Regions from separate parts of the Melissospora conviva genome, predicted to be linked through region 2. Evidence: riboswitches for the same ligand, from Rfam matches in the RefSeq annotation. Region 2 holds a riboswitch; the other holds the start of a gene.
The links. A riboswitch is a leader RNA that binds a small molecule or an ion and turns the genes downstream of it on or off. The one in region 2 is predicted to bind thiamine pyrophosphate.
Positions count from the first base shown of each region.

Region 1: linked by a shared signal. The riboswitch ahead of ACK8GG_RS19720 (ECF transporter S component) and the one ahead of thiE (thiamine phosphate synthase) in region 2 are both predicted to bind thiamine pyrophosphate.

Region 1 is NZ_JBLLDT010000010.1:73,495-78,633, reverse strand. It holds gene ACK8GG_RS19735 (acyl-CoA dehydrogenase family protein) at 1-1,824, opposite strand, end outside; gene ACK8GG_RS19730 (DUF6328 family protein) at 1,923-2,411, opposite strand; gene ACK8GG_RS19725 (alpha/beta fold hydrolase) at 2,499-3,320, opposite strand; TPP riboswitch at 3,420-3,525, shown strand; gene ACK8GG_RS19720 (ECF transporter S component) at 3,604-4,182, shown strand; gene ACK8GG_RS19715 (ABC transporter ATP-binding protein) at 4,260-5,139, shown strand, end outside.
Region 2 is NZ_JBLLDT010000004.1:381,584-386,722, reverse strand. It holds gene thiD (bifunctional hydroxymethylpyrimidine kinase/phosphomethylpyrimidine kinase) at 2-790, opposite strand; gene ACK8GG_RS13250 (thiamine phosphate synthase) at 787-1,401, opposite strand; gene ACK8GG_RS13245 (thiazole synthase) at 1,395-2,156, opposite strand; gene thiS (sulfur carrier protein ThiS) at 2,162-2,362, opposite strand; gene thiO (glycine oxidase ThiO) at 2,353-3,432, opposite strand; gene thiE (thiamine phosphate synthase) at 3,522-4,145, opposite strand; TPP riboswitch at 4,138-4,248, opposite strand; gene ACK8GG_RS13225 (aldo/keto reductase) at 4,320-5,139, opposite strand, start outside.

The DNA of each region.
Region 1 (5,139 bases), on a different contig from region 2:
CACCGAGTCGGTGTTGTCCCACAGGTCGGCGAAGAGCGCTTCGGCACGCTGGCGGGCCTGCCGGCAGAAGAGGTCCGCCAGCTCCAGCCCTTCCGGGCGGGTCTCCCGCTCGGCGCGGGCCCGGACGCAGACCGCGGAGATGGCGAAGAGTTCCGCGCCGATGTCGACGATGCGGCCGAGGAACGCCTGCTTGCGCTCCATCTTTCCCTGCCAGCGGGACATCGCGTAGAAGGTGGAGCGGGCAAGCTTGCGCGAGGAGCGCTCGACGTAGCGCAGGTGCCCGGCGAGCGGGCCGAACTCGGCGTACCCGGTGGGTTTCTGCCCTTCGCCGAGGGCGAGGGTGGGGAGCCATCTGGCGTAGAAGGCGCCGGCCTTGACCCCGGCCCGGGCCTTGCCACCGAGGCCGACGTCGGGATCGATGATGTCGCCGGCGACCGAGAGGTGCGCGTCGACCGCCTCGCGGGCGATCAGCAGGTGCATGATCTCGGTGGAGCCCTCGAAGATCCGGTTGATCCGCAGGTCCCGCAGGATCTGCTCGGCCTGGATGGGACGTTCGCCGCGGGCGGCGAGGGAGTCGGCGGTCTCGTAGCCGCGGCCACCCCGGATCTGGATCAGCTCGTCGCCGACCTGCCAGGCCAGCTCGCTGGCGTAGAGCTTCACCAGCGCCGCCTCGATGCGGATGTCGTTGCGGGCGTCGTCGGCGAGCATGCAGCTCAGGTCCAGCATGGTCTCCATGCCGTAGGTCGAGGCGGCGATGAAGGCGAGCTTCTTGGCGATCGCCTCGTGCCGGCCGACCGGCAGGCCCCACTGCACCCGCTCGGCAGCCCACTCGCGGGCGACATTCAGCGCCCACTTGGAAGCGCCCACGCACATCGCCGGCAGGGAGAGCCGGCCGGTGTTCAGGGTCGACAGGGCGATCTTGAGACCCTTGCCCTCCCCGCCGATCACGTTCTCGCCGGGGACGAAGACGTCGTGGAAGCGGGTGACGCTGTTCTCCAGGCCGCGCAGCCCCATGAAGGCGTTGCGCCGCTCCACGGTGATGCCGGGTGAGTCGGCCTCGACCACGAAAGCGGTGATGCCGCCGCGGCGCCCTTCGGTGCCCGGCACCCGGGCCATCACCACCAGCAGGGAGGCGACCGTGCCGTTGGTGGCCCAGAGCTTCACGCCGTTGAGCCGGTAGCCGGTGCCGTCGGCGGTCGGTTCGGCGAGGGTGCCCAGCCGGGCCGGGTCGGAGCCGACGTCGGACTCGGTGAGCAGGAACGCCGAGACCTCACCGGCGGCGAGCCGGGGCAGGAAACACTGCTTCTGCGCCTCGGTGCCGAACATCTTGAGCGGCTGTGGCACCCCGATCGACTGGTGCGCCGAGAGCAGCGCGCCGATCGCGGGGCTGACCGAGCCGGCGAGCATCAGCGCCCGGCAGTAGTCCAGGTTGCTCAGCCCGAGCCCGCCGTACGACTCGCCGATCTTCATCCCGAAGGCGCCGAGCGCGGCGAGGCCGTGGAAGACCTCGTCGGGGATGCGGGCGTCGCGCTCGATCGCCGCGCCGTCCACCTCGGAGCGGAGGTAGGTGTCGAGGCGGCCCAGGAACTCCTGCGCCTTGACCGTCTGCTGCGGGTCCGGCTGCGGCCACGGATCGATGAGGTCCAGCCGCAGCCGGCCGAGGAAGAGTTCCTTGCCGAAGCTCGGCTGACGCCACCGCGATTCCCGGGCGCCCTCGGCGACCTGGCGGGCTTCCTTCTCGCTGACCTGGCCGGCTTCGGCGGGCAGCGCGGCGGTTCCGTCTGTCGTGCCCGCCCCGGGCCCGTCGTCCTTGGTCGTGGTCACGGCAACCCCCTCAGCTTCCGGTACGCCTGACACCGACAAGTGTCGATGGGAGGAACGCTACCGCCGTTGCCGATCCGCAGGTAGAGGGCGGCACCAGGTCATGACGGGTCGTCGTCCTCGTCGTCGATGTCGTCGTCGCCCCAGTTGCGCCGGGCCATCGGCAGCACCACCCACAGGAGCGTGAACCAGGCGAGCGTGATGGTGGTCAGGATGATGGCCGCGGTGAGGTTGACGATGTAGTCGGTCACCAGGAGCACCGAGCTCGCCATCGCGATCAGCATGAAGCCGAGCCCGCCGGTGGCCATCGTGTGGGCGAAGCGGACCAGCTCCGGTTTGCGGCCCTGCCGGAAGAGCGCCCGGTGGAAGGCGACCGGCGAAATGATCATCGCCGCGCTCGCCGCGGCCGAGAGGAGCGCCACCAGGTAGACGTCACGCTGGAACTCGGTCACCTCGGGAAAGCCGCTGCTGAACGGCAGGGTCAACAGGAACGCGAAGAGGATCTGCACACCGGTCTGAGCGACCCGCAGTTCCTGCAGCAGATCGGCGAAATTGCGCTGCCAGCGCTGCCGTTCGGACTCCTGCGACACGTGGGGCACCTTTCGTTGTGGGGCTACCCGGCGAACCCGCTTGCCGGGTGGCCTCCAATGCCCCACCGCGATGACCCTGAAACGGGCTCAGCCGGTGACCCGGTCCCGGATGGCCGCCGCCAGCGGAGCCGGCGCCTCGTCCGGGATCCAGTGGCTGACCCCGGGCAGCTCGAGGAAGCGGTAGTCACCGGTGACGTAGTGGGCGCAGGCGTGTGCGGCGGTGCCGCCGAGCGCCGCGTCCCGGGTGCTCCAGACGTACGTGGTGGGGACGGTGACCGGGCCGACGTCGCCGTAGGTGGCCGGGGTTATCGCGCGGTACCAGTTCAGGCCCGCGGTCAGCGCGCCCGGGGCGCGCATCGCGTCGATGTAGGGTGCGGCCTGCTCGGCCGGCAGGCCGGTGAACATCAGACGCAGCGCGGCCGCGTCGAAGGAGAGCAGCACCTTCTCCGCCAGGCCCGCCCGCCGGAAGAGCCTGATGTACCACGATTTGAGCTTCTGGCCGACGTCGTCGCGCAACGCCTGCCCGACCGCCTCCGGGTGCGGCACCGAGACGGCGGTGAGGGTACGCACCCGCTGCGGATGCCGGGCGGCGAGGTGCCAGGCGACGATCGCGCCCCAGTCGTGGCCCACCAGATGGGCCGAGTCCAGCCCGAGCACGTCGAGCACGGCGCACACGTCCGCCACGCACTCCTCGATCCGGTACGCCGCCACGTCGGCGGGCCGGGCACCGGGCGAGTAGCCGCGCTGATCGAGGGCGTACGTACGCAGCCCGGCGGCGTGCAGTTCCGGGACGACCTGGTCCCATTCGCCGCTGTGCTGCGGGAACCCGTGCAGCAGCAGCACCGGCTCACCGTCGGCGGGGCCGCCTTCCCGTACCTCGAACCGAAGTCCGCGCGCATCGACCAGCATGAGTCGCAGCGTACCGGGGATCGGCCCGGGACGCCGGGGGCGCGATGGCGGGCTCTGGCCGGGAGCGGGGGCCGGTGCTAATCTCTGCCGCGACAACTTCACATCCGACAGGGGAGCGCACAGCGCTGAGAGTGCGGCATGACGCCGCAGACCCTCGAACCTGATCTGGGTAATGCCAGCGCAGGGAGTTCGGTCGACCTCCAGCCGCGCCGCAGTCCGGGCTTCGCCGGACGCGGCGTGCGTCTTCTCCTGGTTCGCTGACAAGGAACTGGGAGCAAGGATCATGAATCACCGTTGGCGCACACTCGACATCGTCGTGGCCGCCGTCATCGCCGTCGCCTTCGGCGTCATCTTCTGGGCGTGGGGGCTGGTCTGGCGGGCCGCCGACCCGCTCTTCGCGTTCTTCCCGCCCTCGCAGGCGCTGATCTACGGGGTCTGGCTGGTGCCGGCCGTGCTCGGCGGACTGGTGATCCGCAAGCCCGGCGCGGCGCTCTTCTGCGAAGCGCTGGCGGCGACCGTGTCGGCGCTGCTCGGCTCGGAGTGGGGCGGTGTGACCATCGCCCAGGGGCTGGTGCAGGGGCTCGGCGCCGAACTCGCCTTCGCCGCCTTCCGGTACCGCTCCTTCAAGCTGCCGACGGCGGCGCTCGCCGGGGCGCTGACCGGTCTGGGTGCGGCGCTCTTCGACTTCTTCGTCTGGAACACCGAGTACGCGCTCTGGGCGTACCGGATCCCGTACGCGCTCTTCACGATCGTCAGCGCGACCGTGATCGCCGGCGTGGGCGGCTGGTACCTCACCCGGGCGCTGGCCGGCACGGGTGCCCTGGACCGGTTCGCCGCCGGGCGCGAACGCCGCACCGTCTGAGGCTCTCCCCGCCCGGCCCTGGGATCGGGGCCGGGCGGGCACGCGCAGGCACCACGCACGACGGAGAGGAGGGGTGGATGAGCGCGGTCACGCTGACCGGGTTCGGCTGGCGGCACGCCGGGCGCGGCGCCTGGGCGGTACGCGGCGTGGACCTGCGGATCGAGGCGGGCGAGCGGGTGCTGCTGCTCGGCCCCTCCGGCGCCGGCAAGTCCACCCTGCTCGCCGCGCTCGCCGGGCTGCTGCCCGAGGACTCCGGCGAGCAGGAGGGCGCCGTCGAGATCGACGGCCTCGACCCGCGCAAGGCCCGTGAACGCGTCGGCATCGTCTTCCAGGACCCGCAGACGCAGCTGGTGATGGCCCGCTCCGGCGACGACGTCGCGTTCGGGCTGGAGAACCGGGGCGTGCCGCCGGCGGAGATCTGGCCACGGGTGGACGCCGCCCTGCACCGGGTCGGTTTCCCCTACCCGCGCGACCGTCCCACGGCGGCGCTCTCCGGTGGCGAGCAGCAGCGGCTGGCGCTGGCCGGGGTGCTCGCCCTGCGCCCGTCGCTGCTGCTGCTGGACGAGCCGACCGCCAACCTCGACCCGGCCGGCGCGGCGCTGATCCGCGGCGCGATCGCCGGCGCCCTCGACGCCGACACCACCTGCGTGCTGGTGGAGCACCGGGTCGCCGACGCGCTGGAACTGGTCGACCGGGTGGTGGTGCTGGAACCGGGCGGGGGTGTGGTCGCCGACGGCGTGCCCGGGGCGGTCTTCGCCGCGCACGGGGCCGCGCTGGCCGAGGCGGGTGTCTGGGTGCCCGGCCATCCGGTGCCGCCGCGGCCGGCCCGCGCGGCGGCGGGTGAGGTGCTGCTCACCGCCGACCGGCTCGGCCTGCCACCCCGGCTGGCCGCCACCGATCTTGCGGTACGCGCCGGCGAGGCGCTCGCCGTGCTCGGCCCCAACGGCGCCGGGAAGT
Region 2 (5,139 bases):
GTCAGGACACCCGGACGAAGTGGTTCAGCGGCCCCCTGCCGGCACCGAGTGCCCAGTCCCGCCCGGCGGTCAGACCGGCGGCGACGTACCGCTTGGCCAGCGCGACTGCCTCGGGTACGGAGTCGCCCCGCGCCAGGCGTACCGCGATCGCCGCCGAGAACGAACACCCGGTGCCGTGCGTGTGCCGGGTCGGCACCCGCGCTCCCCGCAGGACGGTCGTCCCGTGCGGCCCGTGCAGCACGTCCACCGCGTCCGGTTCGCCGGGCAGATCCCCGCCGGTGACGACCACGTACGCCGGTCCGGCCGCCGCCAGCTGCGCCGCCGCCTGTGCCATCTCCTCGACGGTGCCGACCGGGCTGCCGAGGATCTCGGCGGCCTCGGCGACGTTCGGGGTGGCGACGAGGGCGTACGGCAGCAGCCGGGTCACCGCCTCGACCACCCCGAGCCGGTGCCCGCTGGTGGCGACCAGCACGGGGTCGACGACGAGGTTCGGCAGCAGTCCGGCGGCGGCCGCCCCGGCGATCGAGTCGGCGATCTTCGGTGAACCGAGCATGCCGGTCTTGACCGCCCGCACCCCGAAGTCGGCGGTCACCGACACCACCTGCGCCGTGACGATCTCCGGCGGCAGCGGGTGGACATCGTCCACGCCGAGGGTGTTCTGCGCCGTCACCGCCGTGATCGCGCAGGTGCCGTACGCGCCGAGCGCGGCGAAGGTCTTCAGGTCGGCCTGGATCCCGGCGCCGCAGCCGGAGTCGGAGCCGGCCACGGTCAGCACGACGGGCGGGGTCATACCGGCTCCTCCTGGGGCTGGGGCGGTGCGGTGGCAGCGGCGAGCAGGTCGGCCACGACAGCGGCCGGGTCGGGTGCGCGCATCACCGCGCCGAGCACGGCGACCCCCACGGCGCCGGCGGCCCGGACGGCCCGTACCTGGGCCGCCGACTCGACGCCGCCGAGGGCGAGCACCGGCACCGGGCTGAACCGGACAAGGTCACGCAGTCCGCGCAGGCGAAGCGGCGGGCCGTACCCGGGTTTGCTCGCGCTGGGCCAGACCGGCGAGACGGTGACGTAGTCCTCGCCGGTGATCCCGGCGAGTTCGGTCCGGTCGTGACAGGAGCGCCCGACCAGGGCGAGCCCCGGCGGCGGTGCAGCGGCGGCGGCGGGCAGGTGCACGGCCGCACCGCCGAGCGGGTCCGCCCCGGCGACGCTGAGGGTGCCGCCGACCCCGGCGAGCAGCTCACGCAGTTCGGCGGCGAGCCGCGCGCGGGCCGCCGCCGGCAGGTCCCGTTCCCGCAGCAGCACCCACCGCACACCGCCCGCCACCGCGGCGGCGATCACCGCCGGCAGCGGCCGCCGGGCCTGGTGCCGATCGGTGAGCACCAGCAGCGGCGCCGGCGTCACCACTGCGCCAGCCCTTCGTCGCCGGTGGAGGCGAGGGCGTGGTGGCGGCGGGCGATCCGGCCGGCGCCGGCGGCGAGCCGGCCCGCCTCCACGGCGTACCGCATGGCGGTGGCCATCCGCACCGGGTCGGCGGCCCGGGTGACGGCACTGGCGAGCAGCACCGCGTCGCAGCCGAGCTCCATCGCCAGCGCGGCGTCGGAGGCGGTGCCGATGCCCGCGTCGAGGATCACCGGGACGTCGACGGCGTCGCGGATCAGCCGGATGTGGTGCGGGTTGCCGATGCCGAGGCCGGAGCCGATCGGCGCGCCGGCCGGCATCACCGCGGCGCAGCCCAGATCGGCCAGGCGGCGGGCCAGCACCGGGTCGTCGCTGGTGTACGGCAGCACCGTGAACCCGGCGGCGACGAGTTCACCGGCGGCGATCAGGAGTTCGGCGCCGTCGGGCAGCAGTGTCCGCTCGTCGCCGATCACCTCGAGCTTGATCCAGTCGGTGCCGAACGCCTCCCGGGCCATCCGGGCGGTCCGGACCGCGTCGGCGGCGGTGTAGCAGCCGGCCGTGTTCGGCAGCACCCGCACACCGCAGCGGTCGAGCAGGTCGAGCAGCCCGCCGGGGGTGGCGCCGACCCGGCGCAGCGCCACGGTGACGAGTTCGGTGCCGCTGGCCCGGATCGCCTCCTCCAGCAGCTGGAGGTTCGTCGTGCCACCGGTGCCGAGGATCAGCCGGGAGGTGAGCTTCTCACCGCCGATGACCAAGGGCATCCCGCTCACCCGCCCTGCGCGGCGCTGAGCACCTCGACGCGGTCACCGGCCCGCAGGGTGGCCGCCGGCCAGCCGGTACGGGGCACCACCTCGCCGTTGACCGCCACCGCCACCCCCCGGTGGCCGGCGGAGAGCTCCTCGACCAGGTCGGCGACGGTGCTCCCGCCGGTGACCTCCCGCGGGTCGCCGTTGACCGTCACGTCCATGACTGCACCTTTCGGGTCTGCGACACCGCGAACCGGCCGGGCGTCACGCTGTCGGGCAGAGCGGCGCCGACGGTGATCCGGTCCCGGATCAGCTCGGCGGTGAGCGGGGTCAGCACGATGCCGTGCCGGTAGTGGCCGGTGGCGACCAGCACCCCGGGGCGGCCGGGCAGCTCGCCGATGAGCGGGCGGTTGTCCGGTGTGCCGGGACGCAGCCCCGCCGCGGTCTCGACCAGGTCGTACTCGGCCAGCTCCGGCACCAGGGCGGTGGCGGCGCGCAGCAGCCGCAGCACCGCCCCGGCGCTGACCCGGGTGTCGGCGTGCTCCTCGACCGTCGCGCCGACGACCACCTCGCCGTCGGCGCGGGGCACCAGGTAGACCGGTTCACCGTCGGCCTGCCCCCGGATCACGTGCCGCAGCGCGGGCGCCGCACCGGCGGGTGCGCGCAGCCGCAGGATCTCCCCCTTGACCGGGCGCACCGGCAGGCCGGTCAGCGCCCCGCTCGCCCAGCCGGCGGCGACCACCGTGGTGCCCGCACCAATCGTGTCGAGGTCGGTCACGGCGGAGGGGACGAGACGCACCCCGGCCCGGACGGCGGCCTCGCGCAGCGCCGTCACCAGCCGGCGCGGGTCGACCTGGTGGTCGTCGGGGAGCAGCGCGCTGGCGCCGATGCGCGGGGTCAGCGACGGCTCGGCGGCGCGCAGCGCTGCCGCGTCGAGCGGGGTGAGGGCCAGCCCCAGCTGACGCTGGTACGTCCAGAGCCGGCGGGCCGCGGCGGCGTCGTCACGGGTGAGCCCGACGACGAGGGTCCCCTCCCCGCGATGTCCGAGGTCGATGCCGCTGGCGGCGGTCAGTTCGGCGGCGAACGCGGGCCAGCGGGCTGCCGAGGCCACCAGCAGCCCGGTCAGCTCCTCCTCGCCGAAGTACGCCTCGGCGACCGGGGAGAGCATCCCGGCGGCGACCGCCCCGGCTCCCGAACCGGGCTGCGGATCGTGCAGAGTCACGGCCAGCCCCGCGGCGGCGCAACGCCAGGCGATCGCCAGCCCGATCGGCCCGCCCCCGATCACCGTCACCGGCTCCACGCCGTTCACCGCAGCGCCGTTCACCGCAGCGCCGTTCACCGCAGCGCCGTCGACCGCAGCGCCGTCTACTCCGGCGCCGTTCATCGCAGCGCCGCCAGCAGCCGGGTCGTCTCCCGCCCTGGGTCGTCGGCGTCGGCAAGAGCCGCGACGACGGCCACCCCGTACGCGCCGGCCGCCCGCAACGCGGCCACCCGCGCCACGGTGACCCCACCGATGGCGATCACGGGGACGTCGACAGCGGCGGCGACCGCGCGGATCCCGTCCGCGCCGATCGGCGGTGGAAGGCCCGGTTTGGTGGTGGTGGCGTGGCAGGGCCCGACCCCGAGGTAATCGGCGCCGGCGGCGACGGCCGACAGCGCGGTCCGGGGGTCGCGGGCGGTGGCGCCGAGCAGGGCAGCGGGCCCGAGCACCCGGCGCGCCGCCGCCACCGGCAGGTCGTCGGCGCCGACGTGGCCGCCGCGGATCCCGGCGGCGAGCGCGACGTGCAGCCGGTCGTTGACCAGGCAGGTCGCCCCGGCGTCGGCGCAGAGCGCGGCAGCGGCACAGGCCAGCCGGTACGCCTCGGCGTCACCCAGCCCACTCGTCGCCCGGACCTGCACGACAAGCTCCGGACCGCCCGCGTCGAGGGCGGCCCGCAGCACCGGCAGCGGGTCGCGCCCGCCACGGGTGTCGGTGATGAGGTGCAGACGTCCCAGTACGGGCACGGCGGAACTCCTCCCTGCGCCGGCATTACCCGGATCAGGTTCGACGGTCGGGGGCCGCAGCCCCCCTCTCAGCCCGGTACGCCGGACTCCCGTGGTTCAGTTGCCTGTCACCGTACGTGCCGCCGCCCGATCCGCCAAGGACCCGAGCCCGACGAATCAGGCGGCGACAGCGCCTCAGAGGAGGTCGTCGAGCGCGGCCAGGTCCTCGGCCGACGGTTCCCAGGTGCCGGCGGCGGCGTTCTCCTGGACCTGTTCGGCGCTGGTGGCGCCGGCGATCACCGAGGCAACCGCGGGCTGTGCCGCCAGGCCGCCGATGGCGACCTGAAGCATGCTCAGTCCCCGCTCGGCGGCGTACGCCTCGATCGCCTCGATGGTGTCCCACGGCGCGGCGGCGAGCCGTTCGGCGTACCGTCCGCCACCGGCGAGCCGGCTGCCCGCGGGCGGCGCCTGGTCGCGCTGGTACTTGCCGGTGAGCAGCCCGTTGGCGAGCGGGAAGAACGGCAGCAGCCCGAGCCCGAAGCGCTCGCAGGCCGGCACCACCTCCTCCTCGACCGCGCGCTCCAGCAGGCTGTAGCGGTTCTGGGCGCTGATGAACGGGGTGAGCCCACCGGCGCGTGCCGTCCAGTCGGCGTCGGCGATCTCCCAGCCGGCGAAGTTCGAGTTGCCCAGGTAGCGGACCTTGCCGGCCTGGACCAGGTCGTGCAGGGCGGCGAGCGTCTCGTCGATCGGGGTGCCCGGGTCCGGCTCGTGCATCTGGTACAGGTCGATGAAGTCGGTGTCGAGCCGCCGCAGGGACGCCTCGACGGCGCGCACGATGTAGCGCCGCGCGCCCCGCGCGCCGTGGTCCGGTCCGTTCATCCCGGACATGTTCATGCCGAACTTCGTCGCCACCACCACGTCGTCGCGACGCCCCTTGAGGGCGGCGCCGAGCAGCTCCTCGGAGCCGCCGTGCGGCTCGCCGTAGATGTCGGCGGTGTCGAAGAAGTTGATGCCG